2 regions of the Mesorhizobium sp. M1027 genome follow, and region 2 is predicted to be linked to the other one. Evidence: predicted binding sites of a transcription regulator. Region 2 holds the regulator's gene; the other holds the start of a gene.
The links. The regulator PhoB, encoded in region 2, activates phosphate uptake and scavenging genes when phosphate is short. The targets are predictions, from matches to a motif close to TGTCATNNANCTGTCAT.
Positions count from the first base shown of each region.

Region 1: NKH50_RS00565 (esterase-like activity of phytase family protein) is a predicted target of PhoB. The motif match lies at 2,006-2,022, and genes of this name have one in related genera.

Region 1 is NZ_JAMYMW010000001.1:128,923-144,142, forward strand. Features, by position in the region: gene NKH50_RS00560 (L,D-transpeptidase) at 1-292, shown strand, start outside; gene NKH50_RS00565 (esterase-like activity of phytase family protein) at 440-1,918, opposite strand; gene NKH50_RS00570 (LacI family DNA-binding transcriptional regulator) at 2,227-3,252, opposite strand; gene NKH50_RS00575 (Gfo/Idh/MocA family protein) at 3,449-4,480, shown strand; gene NKH50_RS00580 (sugar phosphate isomerase/epimerase family protein) at 4,483-5,388, shown strand; gene NKH50_RS00585 (substrate-binding domain-containing protein) at 5,554-6,567, shown strand; gene NKH50_RS00590 (ATP-binding cassette domain-containing protein) at 6,654-7,451, shown strand; gene NKH50_RS00595 (ABC transporter permease) at 7,448-8,497, shown strand; gene NKH50_RS00600 (ATP-dependent helicase) at 8,507-11,230, opposite strand; gene NKH50_RS00605 (glucose/quinate/shikimate family membrane-bound PQQ-dependent dehydrogenase) at 11,484-13,796, shown strand; gene NKH50_RS00610 (hypothetical protein) at 13,807-14,238, opposite strand; gene NKH50_RS00615 (dienelactone hydrolase family protein) at 14,668-15,220, shown strand, end outside.
Region 2 is NZ_JAMYMW010000010.1:137,387-152,606, reverse strand. Features, by position in the region: gene NKH50_RS20425 (DUF2865 domain-containing protein) at 1-494, shown strand, start outside; gene NKH50_RS20420 (hypothetical protein) at 579-932, opposite strand; gene pstS (phosphate ABC transporter substrate-binding protein PstS) at 1,586-2,644, shown strand; gene pstC (phosphate ABC transporter permease subunit PstC) at 2,704-3,693, shown strand; gene pstA (phosphate ABC transporter permease PstA) at 3,697-4,548, shown strand; gene pstB (phosphate ABC transporter ATP-binding protein PstB) at 4,545-5,348, shown strand; gene phoU (phosphate signaling complex protein PhoU) at 5,381-6,088, shown strand; gene phoB (phosphate regulon transcriptional regulator PhoB) at 6,105-6,794, shown strand; gene NKH50_RS20385 (ROK family protein) at 6,804-8,048, opposite strand; gene xylF (D-xylose ABC transporter substrate-binding protein) at 8,333-9,373, shown strand; gene NKH50_RS20375 (sugar ABC transporter permease) at 9,518-10,882, shown strand; gene NKH50_RS20370 (ATP-binding cassette domain-containing protein) at 10,898-11,698, shown strand; gene NKH50_RS20365 (CHASE domain-containing protein) at 11,828-13,450, shown strand; gene NKH50_RS20360 (YMGG-like glycine zipper-containing protein) at 13,550-13,795, opposite strand; gene NKH50_RS20355 (hypothetical protein) at 14,142-14,312, opposite strand; gene NKH50_RS20350 (sensor histidine kinase) at 14,443-15,220, opposite strand, start outside.

The DNA of each region.
Region 1 (15,220 bases), on a different contig from region 2:
CCCGCACAGCCCGCTGGGCGCACGCGCGCTATATCTCTTCCGCGACGGCAAGGACACGATGTACCGGCTGCACGGCACGCCGGAGTGGGATTCCATCGGGAAGAACGCTTCCTCCGGCTGTGTGCGCTTCATGAATCAGGACATTATCGACCTCTACAGCCGCGTCGACGGCGTCGCGCCGGTCTTCGTGCGCCCGAACCTGTCGGCCGCCGGGAAGATCGCCGCCGTGTCGGACAGGACGGCCGAGCCGATCGATGCGGGCGTGCCAAAGGACGCGGAGATGTTGAGGTAAGTGCCTTCGACGGATCATCAGTCTTAGGTTTTGCAAACCCACTAGAACACAATCCTTGTGCCGGCGAGCCGCAACTGAAGGGCCCGACCGTTCGATCGTGCCAGGCAGGCGGACGCGTTCGGCGCGTCCGCCTGCCTGGGGGTGTCGCTACTTCCCGGCTAGGCCTGGAAGCGTGACCTGATAGACCAGGAACATCGTGTCGACATCGGCGCCATCTTCGGCCTTGTAGGCCGCGCCGACCTGGAAGCCGTCCTGGGTGAGAAAGTCATTGTCGTTGGCGACGAACAGGAAATAGTCGTCGGGCCGTGTTGGATCGAGGACGCTCACCACCGACATCGCCTCCCACTTCTCCGAAAGGTTGTTGCGGTCATTGGGCGCGCCATTGTGCAGCCCGAAGTGGCCGAGCTCGGTCTTGTCGTTGATGTCGATGAACGGCGTCAGCTTGGCCGGCGTCACCGAGGGATCGAGCTCACCTTTGGGCGCAACCGGCTTGTCCTTGTCGAACTCGGTGCCGGCGATGTCGGTTGCCGCCGACACATCGACGACGCTGATCTCGCGGTAGAGCGAGGTGTCGCCCTTCACCCCCTGGCCGTTGCCGCTGTCGCGCGCCAGCATCAGGAAGGTCTTGTCCGACAGAGCCACGATTTCGCTCTGCGCGGCAATCTTGGTCTTGCCCTTGGCATCGGTGAACACCGGCAGCGGCACAACATATTCATGCGCAAGCTTGAGTTGGGCCGGATCCGAGGCATCGTAGACCAGCGCGCGCGTGTTCTGGCGCGTCGAAGCGGAATCGCCGCCATCCTGTCTGGGGGCCGATTGCAGCACAGCGATCAGGAACTTCCCGTCCGGCGTCAGTGCCATGCCTTCGAGGCCCTGGTTGTTCTGACGGCCGGTTTCGGGATCCGTCGGATCTGGGTCTGCCGCGCCCGGTCCCGGATTGTTGGACGCGAAGTTCGGCGTTCCATGACGCATCGGGACAAGCGCCGCCGGCGACTGCGTTGCCGACATCAGACGCCCATCGGCGGAGAAGTGGTAGATGTTCGGACCATATTCGTCCGAGATGAACATGGTGCCGTCGGGCAGCCGCACGATCGCCTCGTTATCGAGCGCGAGCTTGCCGTTGGCTTCGGGCAGGATCGGCATGTCGTCGGTCGCGGCGCGCACGCCGTTGAGCGGATCGAGGCCGGTTGCGTCGGCGCCCTTGTCGTCGGTCAAAAGCATGGTGTCGGCAAGGGTTGCCTTGAGGCCCGACTGTTCCTGGCCGGCGGCTGGTGCCGCACCCGGTGCGATCGGGGCGAATTCGATGGCAATCGTGTTGATGCGCGGACGGTAATCGGTGGTGCCGACGACATTGTAGCCACGATCCGGCAGCAGCCACAGCGAGCCCTTATAGCCATCGGCGCCATGCGTCCAGCCGGCAGCGTCGATCGCCATGCCCGAGCCGGAGCCAAACGTCTCGCCGAACTTGTCCCTTTGGCTGGCCGGGATGCGACCGACACCGACCAGGCCCTTGTTGACAAAGCTGACGCCGCCGACGGTCGCTGCGTTTTCAGCCAAGGCCGGAGTCAAGGCGGTGAACATCGCCAGCGCGACCGCGAGGGACGCGTTTCGGTGCAGGTTTTTCATGGAAATCCTCTTTGTGACAAAACAGCCGAAGCGGGCGTCGCATCGACATGCCGCCAGCGCTTTCCGAAAAATGTCTAGGACGCGAACATGATACTTGCGTGACAGAGGGCGCTTGTTCCTTCGTCCCTTGTGGGAGAAGGTGGATCGGCGCGCAGCGCCGAGACGGAAGAGGGGTGCTGGACGGAGTGCCTCGGTGCCGAGCTGGAGCACCCTCATCCGACCGAGCTGAGCCTGTCCTCTGGCTTGCCGAAGGCAAGACCCGTGGGCTCGGCCACCTTCTCCCCAAGGGGAGAAGGGAAGTGCCGCGCTCAATCGCTGTCGCGCGCGATCAGCTGCAGCGGCCAGACTTCACGGATGATGCGTGCGCCTTCGGCGCCGGCGTAAGCCGGGATCGATGCCAGCAGCATTTCGGCCAACCGCTCGCCCATCGGCTCGAGCGCCGGGCGGAAGCCGGTCAGCGCCGGCGAAAAATAGCGGCAGAGCGGGGTGTCGACGATGACGATCACCGCAACGTCGTGGCCGGGCCTGATGCCCGCCTCGGCCAGAGCCTTGCAGCCGCCAAGCGCCATCGCGTCGTTGTTGAAGATGATGGCCGTCGGCGGGTCCTTGGAGTGCATGACCTTCGGCATCACCGCGTAGCCGCCGGCCTCGTTGATGAAGCCGTCGGCGATCAACTCGGGGTCGAATTCGATGCCGTGCCGCCGCAACGCCTTGCGATAGCCGGCGAGGAACAGATAGCCGAAATTGAGGTCGAGCGACGGGCGGATGGCGGCGATGCGGCGGTGACCGCGCGCGACGAGACGATCGACCGCGTCAGCCCCGGCTTTTTCGAAATCGAGGTCGAGCGAGGGATAGGAATCGCCGCCGGAGCGGCTGCGGCCGAGCGTCGCGAACGGGAAACCGGCCTGGGTCAGATAGTCGATGCGCTCGTCCTCGCGCCGCGTCCAGGCCAGCACCACGGCATCGGCCCGCCGCGTCTCGACGACACGGCGCAGGCGCTCCTGCTGATAGTCGCCCGGCGCGCCCATCACCACGATCAGGTCGAGGCCGCTTTCGGCGAGCTTGGCCTGCAACCCGGTCAGGAACGGAATGAAGAACGGCTCGCCATATTCCTGGTCGCCCGGATGCGGCTGCAGCATGAAGGCGATCGAATGGGTAGCGCCGCGCCGCAGGCTGCGGCCGGACTGGTTCGGCGAATAATTCAGCTTCTTGGCCGCATCGAGCACGCGCTGGCGTGTGTCGGCATTGACGTCGGCGCGGCCGTTGAGCGCGCGCGACACCGTGCCGATCGAAATATTCAGGTGACGCGCAAGGTCGTGAATGCTGGACGCCAAAGGACAGTTCTCCCCCTTGCTTGGCTAGCACCGGCTGCTCTCCGGGCCAAGCCGACGCCACGATTTTTCACAGCCGGCCAATTGACATTCTACGCCATCGGGTGTGTTCTCGTAAACGTTTACGGAAGAACGTTTGCGGCTCTGCCGTGAACGTCGTGACGATCGGTCTGGAGGGGCCGAGAGGGAGGAGTGCTGGATGATCAATGTCGTCCTGGTCGGCTGCGGAGCGATGAGCAAGGCGTGGCTCGATGCAGCCAGGCAGATCGACGAGCTCGCCATTGTCGGCCTGGTCGATATCGACGCCGAAAGGGCGCGGGCAAGGGCGCGCGAATACGAGCTTTCGAGTGCCGTCATCGGAACCGAGCTCGACGCCGTGCTCGACCAGACCAGGCCCGACGCGGTATTCGACGTCGTGGTTCCCGCCGCCCGCCGCGAGGTCGCGCTTTCCGCCTTTGCCCACCATTGCCATCTCTTGACCGAAAAGCCGCTGGCCGACAGCCCGGACAATGCGCGTGCCATTGTCGAGGCGGCCCGCAGCGCCGGCCGCATCCATGCCGTCGTGCAGAACCGCCGCTATGTCGCCAATGTCAGGCGCATCCGGCGCTTTCTCGATTCCGGCGCCATTGGTGCGCCAACCAGCATCCACGCCGATTTCTTCGTTGCGCCGCATTTCGGCGGTTTTCGCGAAGAGATGCGCCATGTGCTGCTGCTCGATATGGCGATCCACACATTCGATGCAGCCCGCTACATGGTGGCCGGCGAACCGGCCGGCGTCTATTGCCAGGAGTGGGAGCCGGTCAATTCCTGGTATCGGCAAGGGTCGTCGGCAACCGCAAGCTTCGACCTCGGCGGCGGCAAGCTGTTCACCTATGCCGGCAGCTGGTGCGCGGCCGGCTTCCGTACCAGCTGGGACAGTACATGGCGGATCGTCGCCGAGCGCGGCAGCATTGTCTGGGACGGCGCGGACGGGTTGAAGGCGGAAGTCGTGCGGCCGGTCCGTGAAGGCCTGTTCGACCGCACCGAATCGATAGCCGTGCCGCCGCTCGACCCGGCAGATCGCGTCGGCGGCCATCTCGGCATCATCCAGGATTTCGTCCGCGCCGTCGAGACCGGCACCGCGCCGGAGACGCGCGGCGCCGACAACATCAAAAGCCTGGCCATGGTTTTCGCTGCGATCGAGAGCGCCGAAACCGGGCGCCGGGTCGCTATCGCTCAAAAGGAAGGATGATGATGCCAAACCCGCTGCTCGACATCAGGATCGGCACAATGGTGCGGGCCAATCTGGACGACCCGGCCGCCTATGTCAGGCAGATTCTGCCGCTCGGCTTCGAGAGCATCCAGCCGTTCTTCTGGCAGACGCTGGGCGGCAAGGACATTCCACGGCTGGCAGGCGAGATCCGCGAGGCGATCGGCGATGCCGATGTCGTCGTCTCGTCAATCGGGGTGTTCGGCAACCCGCTGGAGAGCGGTGAAGTCGATCGCGGCGTGCTCCAGGCGTGGGAAACGATCATCGACAACGCGCATCTGTTCGGCACCAATGTGGTCAGCGGCTTTACCGGCCGCATCCGCGGCAAGCCGCTGCCCGACAGCCTGCCGCGCTTCCGCGAGGTCTGGGGGAAGCTGGCAAAGCGGGCCGCCGACAAGGGCGTGCGCATCGCCTTCGAGAACTGCGCCATGGACGGCAACTGGGCCAGCGGCGACTGGAACATCGCCCATAACCCGGACGCCTGGGAGCTGATGTTCAACGAATTGCCAAACGACAATCTCGGCCTGGAGTGGGAGCCTTGCCACCAGCTGGTCTATCTGATCGACCCGATCCCGCAGATCCGCAAATGGGCGCCGCGTATCTTCCACGTCCACGGCAAGGACGCGACGGTGCGCTGGGACGTGATCCGCGAACATGGCGTGTTCGGCCGCCTGCCGTTCGTGCAGATGCGCACGCCGGGTTTCGGCGACAGCGACTGGGCGCGGGTGATCAGTGAGCTGCGGCTGGCCGGCTACAAAGGTGCCATCGACATCGAGGGCTGGCACGACCCGGTCTATCGCGGCGATCTCGAGATCACCGGCCAGGCGCGTGCGCTGGATTATCTCCAACAATGCCGGGGAGGCGCGAGCTACCTGCCGAACCCGGTGTGAGGCTAATGCATGTCGCGCAAAAGTGCCCAGCGGTTTTGCGACAACGACATGCATAAAAACAGGACAAGCCGGCGGGAGGTGCCGGCCAGCGAAAGATTGCGGCGCAATGCCGAAGCGATCGTCGAAACCCCTCGGCTAGCGAGGGAACAAAGGGAGGATAAGTGCATGAGCATTGCGATGAGAAGGACAGTTCTGCGCTCGACCGTCGCGGCAGCCGCGATGGTGCTCGCCGCCGCACTCTCGACCTTGCCGGCGCAGGCGCTCGATGCCCAGTGGTGCAAGGATGTCCATATCCGTTTCTTCGTCGGCGGCGCCGAGGGCGATGCCTTCGGCACGATCGTCTATAATGGCGCGAAGCAGGCGGCGGCCGATCTCGGGCCGAAGGTCGACTACATCTTTTCCCAGTGGGATGTCGAGAAGATGGTGCAGCAATTGCGCGAGGCTGTCGCGGTCAAGCCCCAAGGCATCGCCATGATGGGCCACCCCGGCGACGCCGCGATCATGCCGCTGGCCGAACAGGCGCACAAGGACGGCATCAAGATGATGTACCAGAACGTGCCGGTGCCGACGGTCACGGCGGCGTTCGGCGGCGGCTATGTCGGCGCCCAGCAGGAGCAGCAGGGCCGCGCGCTCGGCGCCGAGGCGGTCAAGCTGGCCGGGCTCAAGGCCGGCGACAAGGCAATCATGATCGGCCCGTTCGAGAACGAGAGCCGCGGCGCGCGCGAGCGCGGCACTGTCGCTGCCCTTAAGGAAGCGGGTGTCGAGGTCATACAGCTCTCCTCGCCGCCGAGCGGCGAATGGGCTTCCGACCCAAATCTGGCCCTTCCGGTGATCACCGCGGCACTGCTCAACAATCCCGACGTCAAGGCGGTTGGCTATCCCGGCGGCCAGATGCTGGGCAATGTGCCCACCTATATGCAGGCGGCGGGCAGGAAGCCGGGCGATATCTTCAACTTCGGCTTCGACACCAGCCCGCAGATCGTCGAGGGCTTCAAGGGCGGCTGGGTGCAGCTGACGGCCGACCAGCAGCCGTTCCTGCAAGGCTATCTGCCGATCCTCAGCCTCTGCCAGCAGGTTGTGCTGGGTCTCGCACCGATGAATGTCGACACCGGCGCCGGCTTCGTCACGCCGCAGAATTACGAGATCGTCGCCGAGCTCGCCAAGCAGGCGCTGCGCTGACCTCCCAAGCCGCCGGCCGGGATCGAGCCCGGCCGGCGGGACCGCCGGCGAAAAGGCCGGCACGCGACAATCAAGCGAGGATCGCCATGGCGGAACGCATCATCGAACTGCGCGACATCAGTAAGTCCTATGGCCAGGTCTATGCGCTGGGCGGGGTCAATCTCAGCGTCGATCGCGGCGAGGTGGTCGGCCTGATCGGCGATAATGGCGCCGGCAAGTCGACGCTGATCAAGATCCTGTCCGGCGTGGTCAAACCGACCAGCGGCGAGATTCTCGTCCGCGGCAAGCCGGTGACCGGATGGAACCCTGCGCGCTCGCGCGACGCCGGCATCGAAACGGTGTTCCAGGACCGGGCCCTCGCCGTGCAGCAGACGATCGTGCGCAATATCTTCATGGGCCGCGAACTCACCGGCTGGCTTGGCTGGCTGAAGGTCAACAAGGAGGTCGCGGAGGCGAGCCGGCTGATGCGCGAGATCGGCTTCACCTCGAAAGTATTCACGCCACAGTCGATCGTCGGCCAGCTCTCGGGCGGCGAACGCCAGGGCGTGGCGATCGCACGGGCCATCTATAAGAAGGCGGAGCTGATAGTCCTCGACGAACCGACGACCGCGCTATCGCTGACCGAGACCGCCAAGGTCTTCCACTTCGTGCGCCAGGTGCGGGCGAGCGGGCGCTCGATCCTGTTCATCGGCCACAATATTCACCACGTCTTTGATATCGCCGATCGCTTCGTGGTGCTCGACCGCGGCAAGGTCGCGCTCACCGCCGACCGCAGCGAGGTCAAGTCGGCCGAAGACCTGATCAACTTTATGGAAGACGTCGCCCACCCCAGCGGGTTGCCGGGGTTGCACGACGCGGGCGACGCCGGGAGGGCGGCACGATGAGCAAGACCATGGAACCCGATCTGCAGAGCCCCCTCGGCGGCACGCATGGCGAAGCCGCCGGGAAAGAGTGGCGACACCCGTCCGACAATTGGCTGCGCGGGTTCATCCTCGACAACCGCGCCGCACTCGGCACGTTGGCCGTGTTCATCGTTATGATGGCGGTGTTCATGATCGCCAATCCGGCGGTCTTCACCACCTGGTATCTCTACAGTTCCGTGCTGACCACGCTGCCGGTGGCGTTGTTCGTAGTTGTGCCGCTGGTTTTCGTCGTCACCTGCGGCGAGATCGACCTGTCGTTTCCGGCGACGATGGGCTTCGCCTCATGGGTGTTTGCGCTGGTCGTGCAGGCCGGCTACGACCCGTTCCTCGGCATCGCCGCCGCAATCGTCACCGGCATGCTGCTCGGCTTCCTGGTCGGCTCCCTGGTCGTCTATGGCGGGTTGTCGTCGCTGATCGCCACACTCGGCATGAATTTCCTGCTGCGCGGCCTGATCCAGATCATCAACGAGGGCAGGTCGACGGCACTGACCGGCCTTGCCGACAGCTGGGCCTACAAGATCTTCTCCAGCCAGCTTTATGGCATTCCGGTGCAGATCTTCTGGGCCATCGGCTTCGTCGTGCTGTCGGCGCTGCTCTACAACCGCCATCGCTTCGGCGCGCAGGTCAAGGTGGTCGGCGACAATCCCGACAGCGCCCAGCAGATGGGCATTGACGTCAAGCGCGTGCGGGTAAAAGTGTTCGTCTTCGTCGGCATTGGCGCTGCGATCGCCGGCACGTTTTCGGTGATGATCAACTTCACCTGGTGGCCGACGGCTGGCGACGGATACCTGCTGCCGGTGCTGGCATCGGTGTTCGTCGGCGGCACGCCGACCTGGGGCGGCATCGGCACGGTGGTCGGCGGCGCGATCGGCGCGGTCACGGTCTCTTTCATCCAGACCGGCGTCGTCGCGGCAGGCCTGAGCGGCTTCTACGTCCAGTTCTTCAATGGCCTGATCATCATCCTGTCGCTGCTCGGCCACAAGTGGAACCAGGCGCGGTATCGGTGACCGGCGACCTCAAACCCCCGTCACAAACCCGTCCAGCACGCGTTTCTGGCCGGCCTTGTCGAAGTCGATGGTCAGCTTGTTGCCTTCGATGGCGGCAATGTTGCCGTTGCCGAATTTCTGGTGGAAGACGCGGTCGCCGACGCTGAAGGGGGATGGCGTGTCGGCGACGGATTTGGCGACCAGCTCGCCGTCGATGGTGCGGCCCTTGACCGAGGTGCGGCCGGCGCCGTAGCCGGAGTCGGTTTCGCCATAGCCGATGCGCTCGACCTGGTGGCCGGAGCGGGTGCCCCAATTGCGGTCGGTCGCCTCGGTGCGGTTCGCCTGAGCGCGCTGCCAGCCCGGCGTCGCATAGGTGCTGGAGAAAGCGCCGGATTTCTCGGCGCCGGAATTGCCGCCTATGTTGTCGAAGCGCGACGCCCCATAGGGGTTCTGCCTGCCTGCCCCTTGGCCGCCGCGACCGGAGGCGAACGAGCCGCCGCCGTAGGAATTGCCGTAACCGCCGTAGCTGTTGCCGCTCTCGGAAGCTTCGACATGGGCTTCCGGCAGTTCTTCGAGGAAGCGTGAGGGAATGGTCGATTGCCACAGACCGCGGATGCGGCGGTTGGAGACGAACCAGATGTGCAGGTTCTTCTTGGCGCGGGTCAGCCCGACATAGGCGAGGCGGCGCTCTTCCTCCAGCCCGGAGCGGCCGCCTTCGTCCAGTGACCGTTGGTGCGGGAACAGGCCTTCCTCCCAGCCGGGCAGGAACACGGTTTCGAATTCCAGGCCCTTGGCCGAATGCAGCGTCATGATGTTGACGGCATCGAGCTCGGCGTTCTGCTCGGCGTCCATCACCAAGGCGACATGTTCGAGGAAGGAGCGCAGCGATTCATACTCCTCCATGGAGCGGATCAGTTCTTTTAAGTTCTCGAGCCGACCGGGCGCTTCGATCGAACGGTCGTTCTTCCACATGTCGGTGTAGCCGCTCTCCTCGAGAATGGTCTCGGCGAGCTCGGTGTGCGGCGTGGTTTCCAGCGCCTTCTGCCAGCGCTCGAAATTGGCCGATACCTCGCGCAGTGCCGCGCGCGGCTTGGGCTTCAGCTCGTCGCTCTCGGCAAGTTTTGCCGCCGCCTCCAGCATCGGGATGCGCAGCGCACGTGCGGTGTCGTGGATCTGTCGGATGGTGGCCTCGCCGAGCCCGCGTTTCGGCACGTTGACGATGCGCTCGAAAGCGAGGTCGTCGGCGCCTTGCGCGACGACGCGGAAGAAGGCCAGCGCATCGCGTATCTCGAGCCGCTCATAAAAGCGCGGGCCGCCGATGACGCGGTAATTGAGGCCGAGCGTGACGAAGCGGTCCTCGAATTCGCGCATCTGGAAGGAGGCGCGGACGAGAATCGCCATATCGTTCAAATTGTGCTTCTGGCGCTGGTAGGCCTCGATCGTCTCGCCGACGGCGCGGGCCTCCTCCTCGGAATCCCAGGCGGCGTGGACATGCACCTTCTCGTCGTCCTCGGCGATCTTTTCGGTGAACAGCGTCTTGCCGAAACGGCCCTCATTGTGGGCGATGAGGTGGGAGGCGGTGCCGAGGATGTGCGCGGTCGAGCGGTAGTTGCGCTCCAGCCTGATGATGGTGGCGCCAGGAAAATCCTTGTCGAAGCGCAGGATATTGTCGACCTCGGCGCCGCGCCAGCCATAGATCGACTGGTCGTCGTCGCCGACGCAGCAGATATTTACGGTGGACAGGCGCGGGCTTCCCTCCCCCTTGAGGGGAGGGTGGCCGGGCGAAGCCCGGTCGGGTGGGGTCCGTGCGGCAGTGCTCGACCTACCGGCGGCAGTGCTCGACGCTCTAGCGGTGCCTTCTGCGGCAACCCCCTCCGCCCGCTTCGCGGGCACCTCCCCCTCAAGGGGGGAGGATTGCGGCCGCTGCGCCAGCAGCCGCAGCCACATGTATTGCGCGGTGTTGGTGTCCTGATACTCGTCAACGAGGATGTAGCGGAAGCGCTTGTGGTATTCCTTCAGCACGTCCGGATTGGCGCGGAAGATGCGGATCGGGTGGCACAATAGATCGCCGAAGTCGCAAGCGTTCAGCGTTTGCAGCCGCTCCTGATAGGCTTTGTAGAGCTCGCGGCCCTTGCCGTTGGCGAAGGCACGGGCATCGCCCTCGGGGATGTCGGCGGGACCGAGGCCCTTGTTCTTCCAGCCGTCGATCATCTGAGCGAACTGCTTGGCCGGCCAGCGCTTGTCGTCCAGCCCTTCGGCCTGGATCAGCTGCTTGATCAGGCGCACCACGTCGTCGGTGTCGAGAATGGTGAAGTCGGATTTGAGCCCGGCCAGCTCGGCGTGCCGGCGCAGCAGTTTGACGCCGATCGAATGGAAGGTGCCGAGCCACGGCATGCCCTCGACATTGCCTTCGCCGATCAACAGGCCGATGCGCTGCTTCATCTCGCGCGCCGCCTTGTTGGTGAAGGTGACGGCGAGGATCTGCGAAGGGAAGGCTTTGCCGGTGGCAAGGATGTGGGCGATGCGGGTGGTGAGCACCCGCGTCTTGCCGGTGCCGGCGCCGGCCAGCACCAGCACCGGGCCTTCGGTGGTTTCCACCGCCAGCCGCTGCTCGGGGTTGAGGCCGTTGAGATAATCGGGCGCGTTGTTCTGGTTGCTGCGGGCAGCCATGGCGCGCGCGGCAATGCCCGACGGGGCCACAGGCCGCGCGTTCGGTTCGTCAAAAAAGGGCATGTCTTCCGAAAAGCCGGACATCTCTCCCCGAATGTAGTGATTCGGCAGCGAAAGGCCAGAAGCGTCTCCGTTTTGTTCTCTGTCCAGTCGGTAGACTCACAATCTGAATAGGTCTGCTAACCAAAACGCCGGGCTTGCGACGGGCTGGCGCCGCAAAACGCCGAGCTTGCTTGACAGGGGAGGCGGGCCGGAGAAAGTTGTGCTCGGGGCAGGAGCGCAATGCCGGGTTGCCCATGGACGCGTCGCGGAGCGCACCAGTCGAAGGAGCACCGTCTTGGCTGTGGTCATCACCTCCCTGATCCTTTTCCTCATCGGCCTGGCGCTTGGCGGCGGCGGCATCTGGCTCGTGACGCTGGGCGGCAGCTGGTATTACGTCATCGCCGGTCTAGCTTTCCTTGTCGCGGCCTGGCTGCTCTACAGGCGCAGATCCACCGCGCTGTGGCTCTACGCGGCGATCGTGCTCGGCACGCTCGCCTGGGCGGTCTGGGAGATCGGCTTCGACTGGTGGGAGCTCGGCCCGCGCGGCGGCATCATCGTGCTTGTCGCGCTATGGCTGCTGACGCCATGGGCGCGGCGCGGGCTTACCGGTCCCGACGGACGCGCACCGCTTATCCTCGCCGTGCTGGCATCGCTTGCTGTCGCCGGTTATTCGATGACGGTCGATCCAAAGGATATTACGGGTGAACTCAACACCGACAAGGTGACGCCGACGGCCGATCTCGGCGGCAATGTGCCGCCCGGCGAATGGCACTATTACGGCCGTACGCCCTATGGCCAGCGCTATTCGCCGCTCGACCAGATCACCCCGGAAAACGTCGCCAATCTGCAGCCGGCCTGGACCTATCAAACCGGCGACGTGAAAGGGCCCGACGACATCGGCGAGACGACCTATCAGGTGACGCCGCTGAAGATTGCCGACACGCTCTACATCTGCACGCCGCATAATTTCGCCATCGCCATCGATGCCGCGAGCGGCAAGGAGAAATGGCACTTCGATCCACAGGTCAAGCTCAACAAGGACCGCCAGCACCAGACCTGCCGCGGCGTGTCCTATTATGCCGACGCCAAGATCGCCGCCGGCCAGCCCTGCGCCACACGCATCTATCTGCCGACATCCGACGCCCGGCTGATCGCCCTCGATGCGGCGAATGGCCAAGTCTGCCCCACATTTGCCGAGGGTGGCACGCTGAACCTGCTAGCCAACATGCCATATCCGAAGCCCGGCTATTATTATTCGACCTCGGCGCCGCTGATCGTCGCCAACAAGATCATCGTCGGCGGCGCGGTCAACGACAATTATTCGACGCAGGAGCCGTCCGGGGTCATCCGTGCCTACGATGCCGACACAGGCGCGCTGTTGTGGAACTGGGATTCCGGCAATCCAGACCAGACAACGCCGCTGCCGCCGGGCCAGACCTACACCAACAACTCGCCCAACATGTGGTCGACGGCAAGCGCCGACGAAAAGCTCGGCCTGCTTTATGTGCCGCTCGGCAACAAGACGCCGGACCAGCTCGGCGCCGGGCGCAGCGCCAATGACGAGAAATTCTCCTCGTCGATCACCGCGCTCGATCTCAACAGCGGACAATTGCGCTGGGTGCGGCAGACCGTGCATCACGATCTCTGGGACATGGATGTGCCGGCGCAGCCGACGCTGGTCGACATCACCACGGAAAGTGGCGTGGTGCCGGCGCTGGTCGGGCCGACCAAGCAGGGCGACCTCTATATTCTCGACCGGCGCAGTGGCGAACCGATCGTTCCGGTCAAGGAAGTGCCGGCACCCGGCGGCGCGATCGAGGGCGACCATACCTCGCCGACGCAGCCGTTCTCGGACCTGAGCTTCAGTCCGAAACCGCTGACCGGCGCCGACATGTGGGGCATTACCATGTTCGACCAGCTGGCCTGCCGGATCGAGCTTCGGAAGTTGCGCTATGAGGGCCGCTATACCCCGCCATCGCTGCAGGGCTCGCTGATCTACCCCGGAAATTTCGGCACCTTCAACTGGGGCGGTGTGGCAGTCGATCCGGTCCGGCAGGTGATGTTCGGCATGCCGACATACCTGGCGTTCATCTCCAAACTGGTGCCGCGCGCCGACGTGCCGCCGCCCGGTGACACCAAGGGCAGCGAACAAGGCCTGAACCGCAATGAGGGTGCGCCTTACGCAGTGATATTGAAGCCGTTCCTGTCGCCGCTCGGCATTCCCTGCCAGGCGCCGCCCTGGGGCTATGTGGCGGGTGCCGACCTTCGGACCGGCAAGATCGTCTACAAGCATCGCAACGGCACCGTCTACGACATGACGCCGCTGCCGCTGCCGTTCAAGGTCGGCGTGCCCGGCATTGGCGGGCCGATGATCACTGCCGGCGGCGTCGCCTTCCTCGGTGCGGCGGTCGACGACTATGTGCGCGCCTATGACCTGACGACCGGCAAACAGCTCTGGCAGGCGCGGCTGCCTGCCGGCGGGCAGTCGACACCCATGACCTACACGGTAGCCGACGGACGCCAGTTCGTCGTCATCGTTGCCGGCGGCCACGGCTCGGTCGGCACCAAGCCGGGCGATTATGTAATGGCCTATACGCTGCCGAAATAGAGAAGTTCCTTCAGAGCCCGAGATGCCCTTTCAGGTCGGGTACCGATGCAAGGACCTCATTGGTTAGCTGCGGGCCGGCGGCTGCCTCGGCCTGCTGGACCAGCATCGTGCCGGCCTGACTGATCTGTGCGAGCGTAAGGCCTGATGCCTTGAGTATGGCGACGCCGTTGATCAGCGCGCCGGTCTTTTCGCCGAGAGCGCCGCCGAGCGCGCCCTCCAGCGAGGACAGGAGGCCACCACCGGAAGCCGCGCCGGGAGCCATGACATCATATTGCTTGGCCAGGGCGTCGGCTCCCGGGATTTTGGCAAAGAAGCTGGACAGGGTCGTGCCTTCCGCCTCGTGTTCAAGCACCGAGAAAATCGTGCCGGCGATCTTTTCCGTCAAAGCCTGGTTGAGACCGGATTTCTGGGAGACGGTGTTGATGATGTCCTGAACGTCCATGATCTTTCCTCAGACCTTTGGTGTTTGCGGGCGGGTGCCGGTTGACGCGGATCTTGATCAACGATCGTTTGAAGGCGGGGAAGGCAGTGAACCGAAGCGCCAGCAAAGCCATGGCGGCGAGGGCGAACCCACTTGCCAGAAGCGGGGAGGGAAAGGTCATGGGCGTATTCCTTCGTCTCAATCACGCATTCTTTTCCCGCCAAATGGCCATTCTCGTTCGCCAGATGGCCCGAATGAGGCATAGCCCGGTAACTTCTTTTTACATCGTGGTGCGTGCATTTAGCATTGCCACAAAGGACCAAAATTTAACGACAGTGCGGCGCGCGGCATCACGGCCCTCGTGCAGGGACTTATGGCAGCCTCACTCAGCCGTGACTGGACCAGGCAAGCTTCGGCTCTATGTTGCCGCGGGGGGGCGAGGAGCAAGCCATGACAACACCTGCCGGACCCACTGCCGCCGAGCCTGTCATTACCCAGGCGATGATCGATGCCTATGACGAATACACCCATCTGACGCTCGACCGGCGGCGCTTCATGGAGCAGTTGACCAGGCTTGCCGGATCGGGTGCGGCAGCTGCCGCGATCGCGCCGCTGCTGGCGGCGAACTCGGCCCAGGCGGCAATCGTGGCGGAAGACGATCCGCGTGTGAAAGGCGAGGACATCAGCTATCCCGGCAGCACTGGCGAGATGAAGGGCTATCTGGTCAGGCCGGCGGACCAGACCGGCAAGCTTGGCACCGTCATCGTGGTGCACGAGAACAGGGGTCTCAACCCGCATATTCGCGACGTGGCGCGGCGCGTTGCGCTGGAAGGGTTCGTGGCGCTTGCGCCGGACTTCATGACACCGCTCGGCGGCACGCCGGACGATGAAAACAGGGCACGTGACCTGTTTTCCCAGCTCGATCCAGCACAGGTCGCCGCCAATGCCGTCGCAACTGTCGCCTACCTCAAAGGCTACAAGGACGGCAACGGCAAGGTCGGCG
Region 2 (15,220 bases):
CCGCGCCAAGATCGCAGTTCGCCAAGAGCGACGATCTGAAGGAAACGGTCGATCAGTGCCGCTATATCTGCGACGATGCCGGCGTCGACCTCTACACGCTGAGCGACGCCACTCGCGAGACTGAAGAGATGGTCGCGCTCCAGTCGGGAAAACCCTATGTGGAGCTACCTGCCGCGTTCCGGTACCGCGACGACGCGAACTTCAAGGCCTGCGACGTCAAGCGCTATTATCGGCGCGTCGCCGAACTCAGGGCACGAACCGTGACACCGGCCAACATGACCAACGCCATCATTCCTTTGCCGACGGCAAAGCCGGATTTTGGCATCGTCGCGGAAATTCCTGAATCCGGGATCGAAACCGCCGGTGCCGTTCCTGCAGAGGCAAAAACGCCGGTTGCCGAGGTGCAAGGCGCTGCCCAGCATCAGTCGATCGAAAGGGCGATCGGCGCGCGGCCGGTGAGAGTGGTCGGGCCGGCCTTTTTCCCGGCGAACTGACCTAGGCGGGCGATGTTCCGAGACGGCGAACTTTTGACCGGATAGCCGCTTCGAGGCGTAGGGCCGTCGACCGACGTCGGCTGGTTATTCGCAGACCATGCGGGCACGTTTGCCGGGCTCGCTGACGTTCCTGCAAGTTAGCGCCTTCGTCGGCTCCGGCGACAGCACGGGTGGGTTGTTGGTGGCCCTCCTCCGTGGCGCTGCAACGGAAGCTGCATTCCTGCGCATCGCCGGCCTTTTCGTCGTTTGCGGCGCCACTGGAAAGACGTCGGTCTCCAGTTGCGACTGTTCGGCTTGCGCCTGCGGCGAAGGACGGTCCCAGAACCGGCGAACATCGAGCGGCTTGGGAATGATCACGGTGCCGTCATAGCTGCGAGCGCAGCCGCTTCCCAGAGGCAGCGCCAGGCACAGGAAGACAGGCAGAATCCGTCGAGACATCAGCAATACCCCTGCAAGCTTATAACGCCGCTTCGGCCTAACCGACAACCGGCGGAATAGGGCGAAGGGAGTAGATACCGTGAAGTAGAAGTCGTCGCGCTTCCCGTCGAAGGCCTTGCTCGAAGATCGAGCGCCGAGTCGGGCGCGAATGGGGATCCAGCGCGAGTTAGAAACTTGCGATTCGTCAACGCTTCCAGCGTAAGGCCATGGTGCGATCGCACCATACCAAAGCCGCGCTCAGTGGCGACAATGGGATGTTCGAAGTTCCGCTCCTCCAGTTACGGGCGGGAGCAGCGACCGCCGGCAAGAAACAGGGTCAGATTTACCCCAACGGACCTGTTTCGGCGATGGCGCGGCCATGACACGTTCTGGCTGCATGCAACGCGCTCCCGTCCGGTTTTTTTCTTTTAAAGCCGGTGGCTGCGATCGCCGAGCCGACGATGCCGGCCGGAAATCACGCAAGCTGCTGATTCCAGCGGCAAACCGCGGCCCATGCCGACAAAGCCCGCGGCCGCTCCTTCTTAACCCGGCTGGACGACGTTACCGGAGCGACATGAAACTGTCATGCGACTGTAATAATCGGGGGCTATTGGCCTCAGCGGGCGCCGGAGGAATGGCGCCGAGAGACCATATTCCGAACAGGAGCAGGCCACATGAGACATTTCATCCGCTCGGCGGCCGTTGCGATTGCAATGGCGGCGACGACCACCCTCACTCTGTCCGCCGCGCTCGCCGCGGACATCTCCGGCGCCGGCGCCACCTTCCCCTACCCGATCTATGCGAAGTGGGCCGACACCTACAAGAAAGACACCGGCGTTGGCCTCAACTACCAGTCGATCGGTTCCGGCGGCGGTATCAAGCAGATCAAGGCCAAGACCGTTACCTTCGGCGCTTCGGATGCGCCGCTCAAGGGCGACGAGCTTGAAGCGTCCGGACTGGCTCAGTTCCCGATGGTGATGGGCGGCATCGTTCCGGTCGTCAATCTCGAAGGCATCAAGCCGGGCGAGTTGGTTCTCGACGGCCCGACGCTGGCCGACATCTTCCTCGGCAAGATCACGAGCTGGGATGACGAGGCGATCAAGAAGCTCAATCCCGACGTCAAGCTGCCTTCGCAAGCGATCGCGGTCGTTCACCGTTCCGATGGTTCGGGCACGACGTTCAACTTCACCTATTACCTCGGCGACGTCAGCGCGGACTGGAAAGAAAAGGTTGGCGTCGACAAGGCCGTGGAATGGCCGGTCGGCATCGGCGCCAAAGGCAATGAGGGCGTTGCCAACAACGTCTCCCAGACCGGCGGCGCGATCGGTTATGTCGAATACGCCTACGCCAAGCAGAACAAGCTCACCCACACCGACATGATCAACAAGGACGGCAAGAAGGTCGAGCCCACCGCAGCCGCGTTCTCGGCGGCAGCGGCCAATGCCGACTGGAGCTCGCAGCCGGGCTATGGGGTGATCCTCGCCAATGAGCCGGGCGCCGAGTCCTGGCCGATGACGGCGGCGACGTGGATCCTCCTGTATAAGAAGCCGGACGACGCCGCGACCACCGGCGAAGCGCTCAAATTCTTCGCCTGGGCGTATGACAAGGGCGACGAGATGGCCGGCGAGCTGGACTACGTTCCGATGCCCGACAAGGTGGTTGAGAGCGTCAAGGCCATGTGGGCCAAGGAAGTCGTCGGCGACGATGGCAAGCCGCTCTACTCGGCTATGTAATCTCCTCCAGGGAGGGCGTCGACGGCGCCCTCCCTGTTGCCTTTAATCGCGAGGACCCAATGACCATCGCTTCCGATGCCATGCCATCATCTGCAGCAGCCCGGGCCAGGGACGCTACGGTGCGGCGCTTCGCGCTCACAGATGCCATATTTCGCGGACTCACCCGCGCTTCCGCAATCCTTGTGCTGGTCATCCTCGGCGGTGTCGCGATCTCGCTGTTTGCCGGCTCATGGCAGGCGCTGTCGTCCTTCGGCTTTTCTTTCCTGACGACTGAGAGCTGGAATCCGGTCACGGAAAAATTTGGCGCACTGGCGCCGATCTACGGCACCCTGGTAACGGCGGCCATCGCCATCCTGATCGCGGTTCCGATCGGCATCGGCATTGCGATCTTTCTCACCGAGCTCTGCCCGCGCCCGCTCAGGCGCCCGATCGGCATAGCGGTCGAGCTATTGGCCGGCATTCCCTCGATCATCTATGGTATCTGGGGCCTGTTCGTGTTCGCGCCATTCCTGCAGACGACGATACAGCCCTTCATCATCAACATCTTCCACGGCGTGCCGGGACTATCCAGCCTTTTCGCCGGCCCTCCTTACGGCATCGGCCTTCTGACCTCGGCGCTGATCCTCGCCATAATGGTGTTGCCCTTCATCACCTCGATCACCAAGGATGTCTTCGATACGGTGCCGGCGGTGCTGAAGGAATCGGCCTACGGCATCGGTTGCACGACCTGGGAAGTGACCCGGCGCGTGGTCATTCCCTATACCCGCATCGGCATCATGGGCGGCGTCATGCTTGGCCTCGGCCGGGCACTCGGCGAAACCATGGCGGTGACTTTCGTCATCGGCAACGCGCATCGCATCAGTGCCTCCCTGTTCGCACCGGGCACGACGATTTCGGCGACCATCGCCAATGAATTTACCGAGGCCGACGGCGACCTCTACACCTCCTCGCTGGTCGCGCTCGGCCTGATCCTGTTCGTCATCACCTTCCTGATCCTTGCCGCCGCCCGCTATATGCTGATGCGGATCGACGCCCGTACGGGAGCCTGACCGATGTCGACATCCTCATCGCTCCACAGCCGCCGCAAAGCCAGGAATTCGGTGATGATGGCGCTTTGCGTCGTCGCCGCCGGCATCGGGCTTGCCTGGCTGGCGCTCATCCTCGGTGCGTTGGTCTATAAGGGCACAGCCGGGCTTTCGTTCGCGGTCTTCACCGAGATGACGCCACCACCGGGCGAGGCCGGCGGCCTGCTCAATGCCATCGCGGGCAGCCTGCTGATGACGATCATCGCCGTTGTCGTCGGCACGCCGATCGGCGTGCTGGCGGGAACCTACATGGCCGAGTATGGACGCTTTTCGCGCATCACCACCGTCGTCCGCTTCATCAACGACATCCTGTTGTCGGCGCCGTCGATCATCATCGGCTTGTTCGTCTATGAATTGATGGTGCGGCCAATGGGACATTTCTCGGCCATTGCCGGCGCCGTGGCGCTTGCCATCCTGGTCATTCCGGTGGTCGTGCGCACCACTGAAGACATGCTCAACCTGGTGCCGAACGCGTTGCGTGAAGCCGGTGCCGCGATCGGCGCGCCGCGCTGGGTGGTGATCCGTTCGGTCGCCTACCGCGCCGCATTGTCCGGCATCGTCACCGGCATATTGCTGGCGATAGCACGCATTTCCGGCGAGACGGCGCCGCTGCTCTTCACCGCGCTCAACAACCAGTTCTGGAGCAGCAATATCAACGCGCCGATGGCCAGCCTGCCGGTGACCATCTTCCAGTTCGCTCTCAGCCCTTACGAGGAATGGCAGCAACTGGCGTGGACCGGCGCACTCATAATCACCCTGACGGTTCTGGGCTTGAGCATCCTCGCCCGCAGCCTTACCGGACGCAGAGAGGACAGATGACACAGATGTTGTCTCCGGACATGACGATGACCGAAACGGTCACCGAGAAGACGAAGATCGAGGTCAAGAACCTCAACTTCTACTACGGCCAGAGCAAGGCGCTGAAGGACATCAGCCTGTCGCTGCCCGAGCGCAGCGTCACGGCCTTCATCGGCCCTTCGGGTTGCGGGAAATCGACGCTGCTGCGCGTCTTCAACCGCATCTACGAGCTCTACCCGAAACAGACCGCCGAGGGCCAGGTGCTGCTCGACGGCAAGAACATTCTCGACCGGTCGCAGGATCTCAACCTCCTCAGGACAAAGATCGGCATGGTATTCCAGAAGCCGACGCCGTTCCCGATGTCGATCTACGAGAACATAGCCTTCGGCGTCAGGCTCTACGAGAATCTCGGCAAGTCCGAGATGGACGGCCGCGTCGAGCAAGCGTTGAAGCGGGCCGCGCTGTGGAGCGAGGTCAAGGACAAGCTAAACGCCAGCGGCTTGAGCCTGTCCGGCGGCCAGCAGCAGCGGCTCTGCATTGCCCGCACCGTGGCAGTGAAGCCGGAAGTCATTCTGCTCGACGAACCGGCTTCGGCCCTCGACCCGCTGTCGACGGCCAAGATCGAGGAACTGATCGACGAGCTGCAAGCCGACTACACGATCGTCATCGTCACCCACAACATGCAGCAAGCGGCGCGCGTGTCGCGCCAGACCGCCTTCATGTATCTGGGTGAACTGGTCGAGTTCGACCGGACCGAGAAGATATTCACGTCGCCCCGCGAGAAGCGCACGCAGGACTACATCACTGGCCGCTTCGGCTGAGCCGTTCCGATCATGCATATGAGGACAGGACCATGGGCGAACACACAGTCGCTTCTTTCGACGAGGATCTCGAGCAGATCAGCAAGCTGATCCGCGACATGGCCGACCTCGCCGGTTCGATGGTCGGCGGGGCGACCAAGGCCCTGTTGAATTCCGACAACGTGCTGGCGCAACGCGTCGTCTCTGACGACGCCATCATGGACGCGCGTCAACGCGAACTGGACGACCGCGCCATCACCCTGATCGCCAAGCGCCAGCCAATGGCTCACGATCTGCGCCATGTCGTCGGAGCGATCCGCATGGCGGGCGACCTCGAACGCATCGGCGACCTTGCCAAGAATATCGCCAAGCGTGTGAGCGCGGTCGGCCTCAGCGTCACGCCGCGCGACCTATCGCATTCCATCGATGCGATGGCGCAGCTGGTGCTCATCCAGGTGCAGGGCGTCATCGAGGAGTATGCTGCAGGCGATGCGGCCGCGTTGGCCAAGCTGCGTGCCGCCGACGAGCGCATCGACGTCAAATACACGTCGGTGTTCCGCGAGCTGTTGACCTACATGATGGAGGATCCGCGCAACATCACCGCTTGCACGCATCTGCTGTTCTGCGCCAAGAATCTGGAGCGGATCGGCGACCATGTCACCAACATCGCCGAAAATGCGTATTATGTGCTGACCGGCGAGCAATTGCCGGTCAACCGTCCGAAGCAGGACGAAACGACAATGTCCGCGCCGGTGACATGATGGGGGTGCCCAGCCGATGATCGCACCACGCATAATGGTGGTGGAGGACGAGGAGCCGTTGGGCGTGCTGCTCCGCTACAATCTCGAATCCGAAGGCTACCAGGTCGAGGTGGTGACACGCGGCGACGAAGCCGAGATCCGTTTGCAGGAGAATGTGCCCGACCTTCTGGTGCTCGACTGGATGATACCGGCGGTTTCCGGCATCGAGCTCTGCCGCCGGTTGCGCGTGCGCCCCGAAACCGAGCGGCTGCCGATCATCATGCTGACCGCGCGCGGCGAGGAGAGCGACCGGGTGCGCGGTCTTTCGACCGGCGCCGACGACTATCTTGTCAAACCGTTTTCGACACCGGAATTCATGGCCAGGGTCAAGGCGCTGCTGCGGCGCGCCAAGCCGGAAGTGCTGTCCAGCGTGCTGAAGGTCGGCGACATCGTGCTCGATCGCGAATCGCACAGGGTCTATCGCAAGAAGAGCGAGATCCGGCTCGGGCCGACCGAATTCCGGTTGCTCGAGTTCATGATGCGGCATCCGGGCCGCGTCTTCTCGCGTAGCCAGTTGCTCGATAATGTCTGGGGCGAGACGATCTATATCGACGAACGCACCGTCGACGTGCATGTCGGGCGGCTGCGCAAAGCCGTCAATAACGGCCGCATGCCGGATGTCATCCGCACCATCCGCGGTGCCGGCTATGCGATCAGGGAAGATTGACCCGCCTGGTCAGGCGACGTTCTTTCTGACGCCGGGCCTCATTTGCGCGCCCGGCGCGAAAATCTCCTGGTCGACGAAGCTTAACGCCCGCATCGCGCAGCCTTCGCGGATCAGCGGCAATTCGTTCGGCTCGGTATCGAAGGAGATCGAGCCCGAGTGCTGGCCGCCGGCGGTCTGGGCGATGGCCTTGCGCAAGGCCGGCTCGATCAGATCGAAGGCGGCGGCACTGGCGCCGACCATCGCGACCGGTGCCGGATCGATCAGCGCGAACAGCGAGCCGAGACCGAAACCCAGCGCTTCGCCGGCCTTGCGGTAGGCCTCGCGTTCCGGCCCATCCTTCTCGCGCGCGCGGGCGGCCAGCGCGCGCATGTCGGCGTCGCCGACGTCGGCGACCGGTTCGCTGTCTTCGCTCATCTGCCTGGCGTTGCGCCAGATGGCATAGTTGCCGGCATAGGCTTCGATGCAGCCGCGCCGCCCGCAACGGCAGAGCGCTCCGCCCGGACGATGGATCATGTGGCCAAATTCGCCGCCCGAGGAATGCGTCCCGGTGAACAGTTCGCCCTTCAGCACAAGCCCCATACCGATGCCATGCGAAAGCAGGATGGCGATGAAGTCGTCGCGATAGCGATCCGGATTGCGCCAGCGCAAAGCCACCGCCATCATATTGCAGTCGTTCTCCACCGTGGCCGGGATGCCGAATTCGTCCTCCAGCATGTCGGCAAAGGCGATGTCGGTCTGCGGCGTGATCGGCGACCACAGCATGGCGCGTGCAGGGGAGTCGGTAATGCCCTGAATCGCCAGGGCGATGCGGGCGACACTGCGGACGTCAAGGTCTGGGTCCTCAAGCCGGCGCCGGACGATGGCCATGCATTCGCGGATCAGCTCGTCGCGCGGCATGGTCAGCGTGTCCAGCCGGCGCTGTTCCTCGGCGACCACCTGTCCCGCATAGTCGATAATGGCGGCCGACAGGAAATTCAGCGACAACACCACAGTCAGCACCGCCGCCGCTTCCGGGTTGAGGGCGAGGCCGACCTGTGGACGACCGCGTTTCAACGAAACGGGCTCACTTGCCTTGCTCTCGGCGAGGATGCCTTCCCGTATCAGGTCGGAGGAGATCGCCGATATGGTTGAATGACTGAGGCCGGTGGTGGCTGCGATCTCCGTACGCGATGGCTGGCCGGCCCGGCGCACCGCCGAGATCACCATCGCCCGGTTGCGCCGGCGCAAATCGTCATGGCGGATTCCGACCGACATCGTTTTGCTTTCCTCCCGGTTGCCGCGGCCGCTCATGAACCGGAAGCCGTCGGTAATGTCCGACAAATAGTGTCGGATGCGGCAAATAGTGTCAGATGCAGGTGGCGCTGTCATCGTTTATTCCGACGCTCGAAAAAACTCGCACAGTCATCAAAATCCATCAGAATCGATGTTGACAGCAGCCGGAGATCGGGCCAGTATTTTTTCGAGGCTCGAAAAAATTAGAGCTTCTAAGCTGGTCGTTGAGCAATTGGTCACGCCGTACGCGGCGCAGGGAGGATATGATGAAGAAATTCACGGCCGCCATTCTGGCGGGTGTCGCCATGACGCTGGCGCTGGCGTCGGTGGCGCAGGCGAAAGACAAGCTCATCGGCGTTTCCTGGTCGAACTTCCAGGAAGAGCGCTGGAAGACCGACGAGGCCGCAATGAAGGCGGCCATCGAGGCCGCCGGCGACAAGTATATTTCCGCCGACGCACAGTCCAACCCCGGCAAGCAACTCACCGACGTCGAGAGCCTGATCTCGCAGGGTGCCAATGCGCTGATCATCCTCGCACAGGATGCCTCGGCCATCGGGCCGGCCGTGCAGAAGGCACTGGACGAAGGCATCCCGGTCGTCGGCTATGACCGGCTGATCGAGAACAAGGACGTGTTCTATCTGACCTTCGACAACAAGGAGGTCGGCCGCATGCAGGCCCGCGAAGTCTTCAAGGTGAAGCCGGAAGGCAACTACGTCTTCATCAAGGGTTCGGGTTCCGATCCGAATGCCGATTTCCTGTTTGCCGGTTCGATGGAGGTGCTGAAGGAGGCCATCGACAGCGGCAAGATCAAGAATGTCGGCGAGGCCTATACGGACGGCTGGCTGCCGGCCAACGCTCAGAAGAACATGGAACAGTTCCTGACCGCCAACGACAACAAGGTCGATGCCGTGGTCGCGGCCAATGACGGCACCGCCGGTGGCGTCGTCGCCGCGCTGACAGCACAAGGGTTGGCCGGATCGGTTCCGGTCTCGGGCCAGGACGGCGACCACGCCGCGCTGAACCGCATCGCGCTTGGCACACAGACCGTGTCGGTGTGGAAGGACGCGCGCGAGCTCGGCAAGAACGCCGCCGAGATCGCCTCGCAGCTTGCCGACGGCAAGCAGATGACCGACATTGCCGGCGTGAAGGATTTCACCACGCCCGGCGGCAACACGGTCAAGTCGCTGTTCCTGACTCCGGTCGCCATCACCAAGGATAACCTCAACGTCGTCATCGACGCCGGCTGGATCAAGAAAGAAGAGGTCTGCGCCGGCGTGGCGGCTGGCACTGTTGCGGTCTGCAACTGATCCGTCGTTTCCAAGCGTAGAGAACGCCGCGGCTGTAATGCCGCGGCGTTTTTTTCAAAAAGAATTGTTTTTCCGCTTCCGGCGGATAATTTCTAGGCTGCTTCCGGCATCCGCGGCAGACGGCAACCCGGCGGGAGAAACATGATGACCGACACGACTTCCAACACGCCGGTCGACAGCACGGCGGACCGGGCGCGGGAATCCGAGCTCGGCATCGTTGCCCGGTTTCTCAAGGCAACCGAGATCGACACCCGCATGCTCGGCATGGTCGGCGCGCTGTTGGTCATCTGGATCGGGCTGCATGTCGTTTCCAGCGTACGGCTCGGCGTCAATCCGTTCGACTTCGACAGCCGGACCTTCCTGACGCCACGCAATCTCTGGAACCTCTCGGTGCAGACTTCCGCCGTGGCCATAATGGCCGCCGGAATGGTGCTGGTTATCGTCATGCGCAATATCGACCTGTCGGTCGGTTCCGCCGAAGGCCTGATCGGCGTGGTCATGGGCTTTGCGCAGGTGCATTTCTTGGTGCGAATGATCGGTCTGCAACTCGGCAACCCCTGGATCTGGATCCTGGCGCTGGCCATTGGCCTGGCGCTCGGTCTTCTTATCGGAGCGTTCCAGGGATATATCATCGCTTATCTCGAGGTGCCGGCCTTCATCGTGACGCTGGGCGGCCTTCTGGTCTGGCGGGGTGCCGCATGGTGGGTCGCCAGCGGTCAGACGATTGCGCCGCTTGATGCCACGTTCCAGCTGATGGGCGGTGGGCCGGCGGGTTCGATCGGCGCGCGATGGAGCTGGATCGTCGGAATTATCGCGTGCCTGGCGGTTGTGTTCATGCTGCTCAACGGACGGGTGCAGCGCAAGCGGTTCCGCTTTCCGTTGCGCCCGATCTGGGCCGAGACGTTCCTCGGTGTCCTCACCTGCGCTGTCATCATGGGCGCCATATGGCTCGCCAATTCCTATCCTTGGCCGGTCGGCATCGTGAACAGATACGCGGCGGCCAACAATATAACAGTTCCCGAAGGCGGGCTGTTCATCGCCCATGGCATCGCCATACCCGTGCTGATGGCTGTGGCCGTCGGGCTGATCATGACCTTCATCACCAAGCGTACCCGTTTCGGCCGCTATGTCTTCGCCATCGGCGGCAATCCGGAAGCCGCCAACCTTGCCGGTATCAACACGCGTTGGGTGACCATGAAGGTGTTCATGATCATGGGCGTGCTGGCGACGATCGCCGCGGCGATCTCGTCAGCCAGGCAGAACTCGTCGACCAATGCGCTGGGCACGCTAGACGAACTGCTGGTCATCGCCGCCGCGGTCATCGGCGGCACGTCACTTGCAGGCGGCTCCGGCACGGTGCTCGGCGCCATGCTCGGCGCACTTTTGATGCAGTCGCTGCAATCCGGCATGGTGCTGCTCGGCATCGATTCACCGCTGCAGAGCATCGTCGTCGGCGCCGTGCTGGTGCTCGCGGTCTGGCTCGATACCGTCTATCGCAAACGCGTTTAGGGAGGAGGAACGATCATGGCCGACAAGACCGCTCCCACGGGCACGCCGCTGATCGACATGCGCAACATCTCGATCGCCTTCGGCGGCATTCGCGCCGTCGACGATGCCTCGGTCGATCTTTTCCCGGGCGAGGTGATGGCTTTGCTCGGCCACAACGGTGCCGGCAAATCGACGTTGATAAAAATCCTGTCCGGCGCCTATAAGCGCGATGCGGGCCAGATTTTCGTCAACGGCGAGGAGGCTTCGATCTCCAACCCCCGCGACGCCAAGAAGTACGGCATCGAGACGATCTATCAGACGCTTGCGCTGGCCGACAATGTCGATGCGGCCGCCAACCTTTTTCTCGGCCGCGAGCTGATGACCGGCTGGGGTACGCTCGACGACGTCGCCATGGAGGCCGAGGCGCGCAAGGTGATGGGCAGGCTCAATCCGCGTTTCCAACGCTTCAAGGAGCCGGTGGTAAAGCTGTCGGGCGGCCAGCGGCAGTCGGTGGCGATCGCCCGCGCCATCCTGTTCAATGCTCGCATCCTGATCATGGACGAGCCGACGGCGGCACTTGGGCCGCAAGAGACGGCGCAGGTCGGCGAACTGGTCAAGCAGCTCAAGGCCGACGGCATCGGCATCTTCCTGATCAGCCATGATATTCACGACGTGTTCGAGCTTGCCGACCGTGTCTGCGTCATGAAGAACGGTCGGGTTGTCGGCACGGCGCGCACAACCGACGTCACCCAGGACGAAGTGCTCGGTATGATCATCCTCGGCAAGTGCCCACCCGGCGCCATTCCGGGGCCGGGCGCGCTGAAGATCGCCGCATGAACGAGAATTAGCCGGCTAATCACAAGCCGCCAAAATGTGCCAGTCGTCACCATGCTTTGGCCTGGGCATTGTGTTGGCGTCGGGACTTGCCCATAAAGATGCCGAACCGTCCACGGGACGTATCTGCAATTGAAGAAGCTGTTTCCGACCGTCGCTTTTATCGCCGTCGCGCTGATCAGCCTGACGATGGCGGGCTTTGCCTATTTTGCCACCCAGGAGGCGGCCCGCATTAAATTCGAGGCGACGGCGGACGACGCGCTTAACCGGATCGAAAGCCGCATCGACCTGGACCTGTCGCTGCTGCGCGCAACGCGAGCGCTGTTCGACGCGCGCAATGGCGGTATCTCGCAAGGCGAGTTCAAGGCTTTCTTCAACGCGCTCGACATCGACAATAATTTCGCCGGTCTGCGCGGCATCGGTTTCCTCCGCCTGGCGAAAACTGGCAACGAGGCGGCGGTCGAGCGCGACATCCTGCACGATCACGGCGCAAGCCACCCGATCTACCCCGACACGAACTTACCGTGGCGTACGCCCATCGTGCTGTTCGAACCGCTGGATCCGTCCAACAAATCCAGCATCGGCTACGACATGTTCACCGGGCCGGCGCGGCGCGAGGCGATCGAAAAGGCGATGGCCGACGACCAGCAGCACGCCAGCGGGCTCGTGCAGCTCGGCAAGGATACGGGTGCCGCGCAGACCTTTACCGGGTTCCTCGTCTTCGTCCGGCTCAATGTCGAAACCGCGCCGGACGCCGTGAACGCGACGAGATCCTCGACTGCCGGCCTCCTTTATGCGGCCTTCCGCGCCCGTGACCTGTTCCAGGCTGCGCTCAGTCGGGCACCATTGCTGCCGGTTAACACCGAGATCTATGACGGCACGGTGGACAGCGACAACCTGCTGTTCCAATCGGAAACGCCGCCTGTTTCGAGCCTCGGCGACAGGCTGCTGGTCACCCGCAAGATCACCGTCGCCGGCCGGCCGTGGGTCGTCCTGTTCAGGCCGACAAGTGCTTTCTCGCAACCTTCCTCGCGCGCCATCCCGGTGATGCTCGGATTGTTCGGACTGCTGCTTGCGGGCGCCATCGCGCTGGTGGCCCGCTATCAGGAGCGGGCCTATGAGGCGGTCTCGCTGCTTCACGAAACGACCGAAAAGAGCCTGCTGGAAAAAGACCTGATGCTGCAGGAGATGAAGCATCGCATCAAGAACTCGATCACGCGGGTGCTGGCAATCGCGCGCCAGACAGCATCGCACACCACCGACGTCCAGGAATTCTCGGCTTCTTTCTCGGCCCGGCTGCAGGCGATGGCGGCTTCCCAGGACATGCTGACGCGCTCACGCTGGCAGAAAGCCGATCTCGGCGACCTGCTGCGCATCGAGCTAGGCCAGGTGTTCGGCAGTGAGCTTCCTGAAGGGCTGCTGTCGGGACCGCAGGTTCTTCTCGATGAAAAGACGACGCAGGCACTCGGCCTCGTCTTTCACGAACTGGCGACTAACGCGCTGAAACATGGCGAAGCCGGCAATTCAGTCGGTGCGCTGAAGGTCGACTGGTCGCTCGAAGGAGGTAGCGGCGCCCGGACATTGGCTCTCAACTGGCGCGAGGCCGGTCAGAAGAAGCCCGCGACACCGGCAAAGAGCGGTTTTGGCACCAGACTGATCGATCTCAACATCACACGTGAATTGCGTGGCACAATCAGGCGCGATTTTCGCGAAGATGGCTTGAACGTGGAAATCAAGGTTCCGCTGCCGGCCTGAAACGCCATCTTGTGGGCTGCGTCGCAACAGCGCTTTGAAAGGGCAAACGCGGAGACAGGTGGCCTGCCTCCGCGTTTGCTGTTCGCCTGGAGCTCGAAACTAGTTGCAGCGAGCTGTGTAAATCCGGCCGTGACGATCTCTGTATTGGCAGTAGCCATTTTGCAGACGGCGAACCAGCAGACCGCCAATCGCACCAGCGCCGGCGCCGATCAAAGCGCCCTTGCCGCCGCCGACAGCGCCACCAATGAGCGCGCCGCCCACAGTGCCGATACCCACGTTCTCTTCCGTGGTGGTGCAGCCGCTGACCGCAACCACGGCAACCATGGCAATAATCATCTTCCGCATGAAGTCATCCTCACTTTTGTCCTCACTTTAATAAGCTCCAGCCGCCATTTAGCATGAAAGTACGGCCTTTGCCCGCACGATTTCATTGTTGATTAAGATAGTCTTTTTCGGGGCGTGCGCCGTTCGATGCTACCACGAACCCGGAAATCTCCAAGGACGCATCGAGCGTGCCGCTGGGACGCACGTTCCAGACGATCCTGTCACAGTCGTCCCTCGAGCTCCGGATCGACGGCAAGGCATCTGGCGACGAGATGTTGGGCCTGGCCCTGCAGGTCGGTGACCGCGAACGGGCACGGCCGAGTACTCGGGCAGTGGTTTCAAAGCGATCAAGCAGAGGCGAACTCGATCAGATCAACTGGGACGCTGCGGTCAGGACGATCGCGGCCATAAGCGCGACGGCGGCGAAGCGGAGGGGCGAAGCACGAGGCGCGGGCGCTGCGGACGCTTCGGGATCCTGAAAACCGCCCATCGAGACACGAGCGGCCTGTTCCAGTCTGTTCAAGTCGGCAGCCGTCAAGGCCCATTCCTTTCATTTTGTGCCAAACTCAATCGATGGATCGACACGTGGGACAGGATCGGACTTTATGGTGAACAGTCGGTTAAAGTTGGCGATGCGCAGAAGCCTTCTCGCGGCGGCGGCCGCTCGTTCAATCCGTCTCGAAATTGCCGTGAGGAACGACAAGGCGGTATTCGAGGCGGTTCCCGGTGATCTCAAGTGTCGCCGTTCCGTTCAACGATGTGGGTACGACGCGTTCAAGCGCGACGCTGCCAAAACGCTTCTCGCTACGCTGATTGTCATTGGCTCCGATCGCTTCTGCCCATGTCAGCGACAGCGCAGGCTCGCCAGCGGAAGCTGCCGTCAGATCCGCCGTCACCTCGACGAAACCGTCGCTGCGCGACAGCGCGCCATAGCTGACCGAATTGAGGGCGAGCTCATGCATGGCCAAGCCGATGTGCAAGGCGGCATTGGGGTTGAGATATGGATTTGCGCCGCGGAAACGCAGGCTGTGTACGGGGTCCGCGCCGTACCTGCCGACCTGACCGGAAACCAGCTCGCGCAGCGCTGCGCCCCGCCAGTTGGATGACGTGACCAGGTCCTGCGAGGAGGCCAGCGACTGCAATCGGCCCCGGAAACGCGTCAGGAAATCGTCAATGCTGCCGGAATAACGGCCTGTCTGGGTGGCGATGCTCTGGATGATGGCCAAAAGGTTCTTGGAGCGATGACTGACTTCACGCAGCAGCGCCTTCAGCGTCTGCTCCCGGCGTTTCTGCTCGGTTGTTTCGACCATGGTGGTCACGACGCCCTGCACCGCGCCGGTGTCGCTGCGGTCGGCGTCGATCCACACCTGAAACCAGCGGGCGCCATCATCGGCCGGCACGCTGAGTTCGAGATGTTGAGGATTGCCGGAGACGATGACGTCGTGC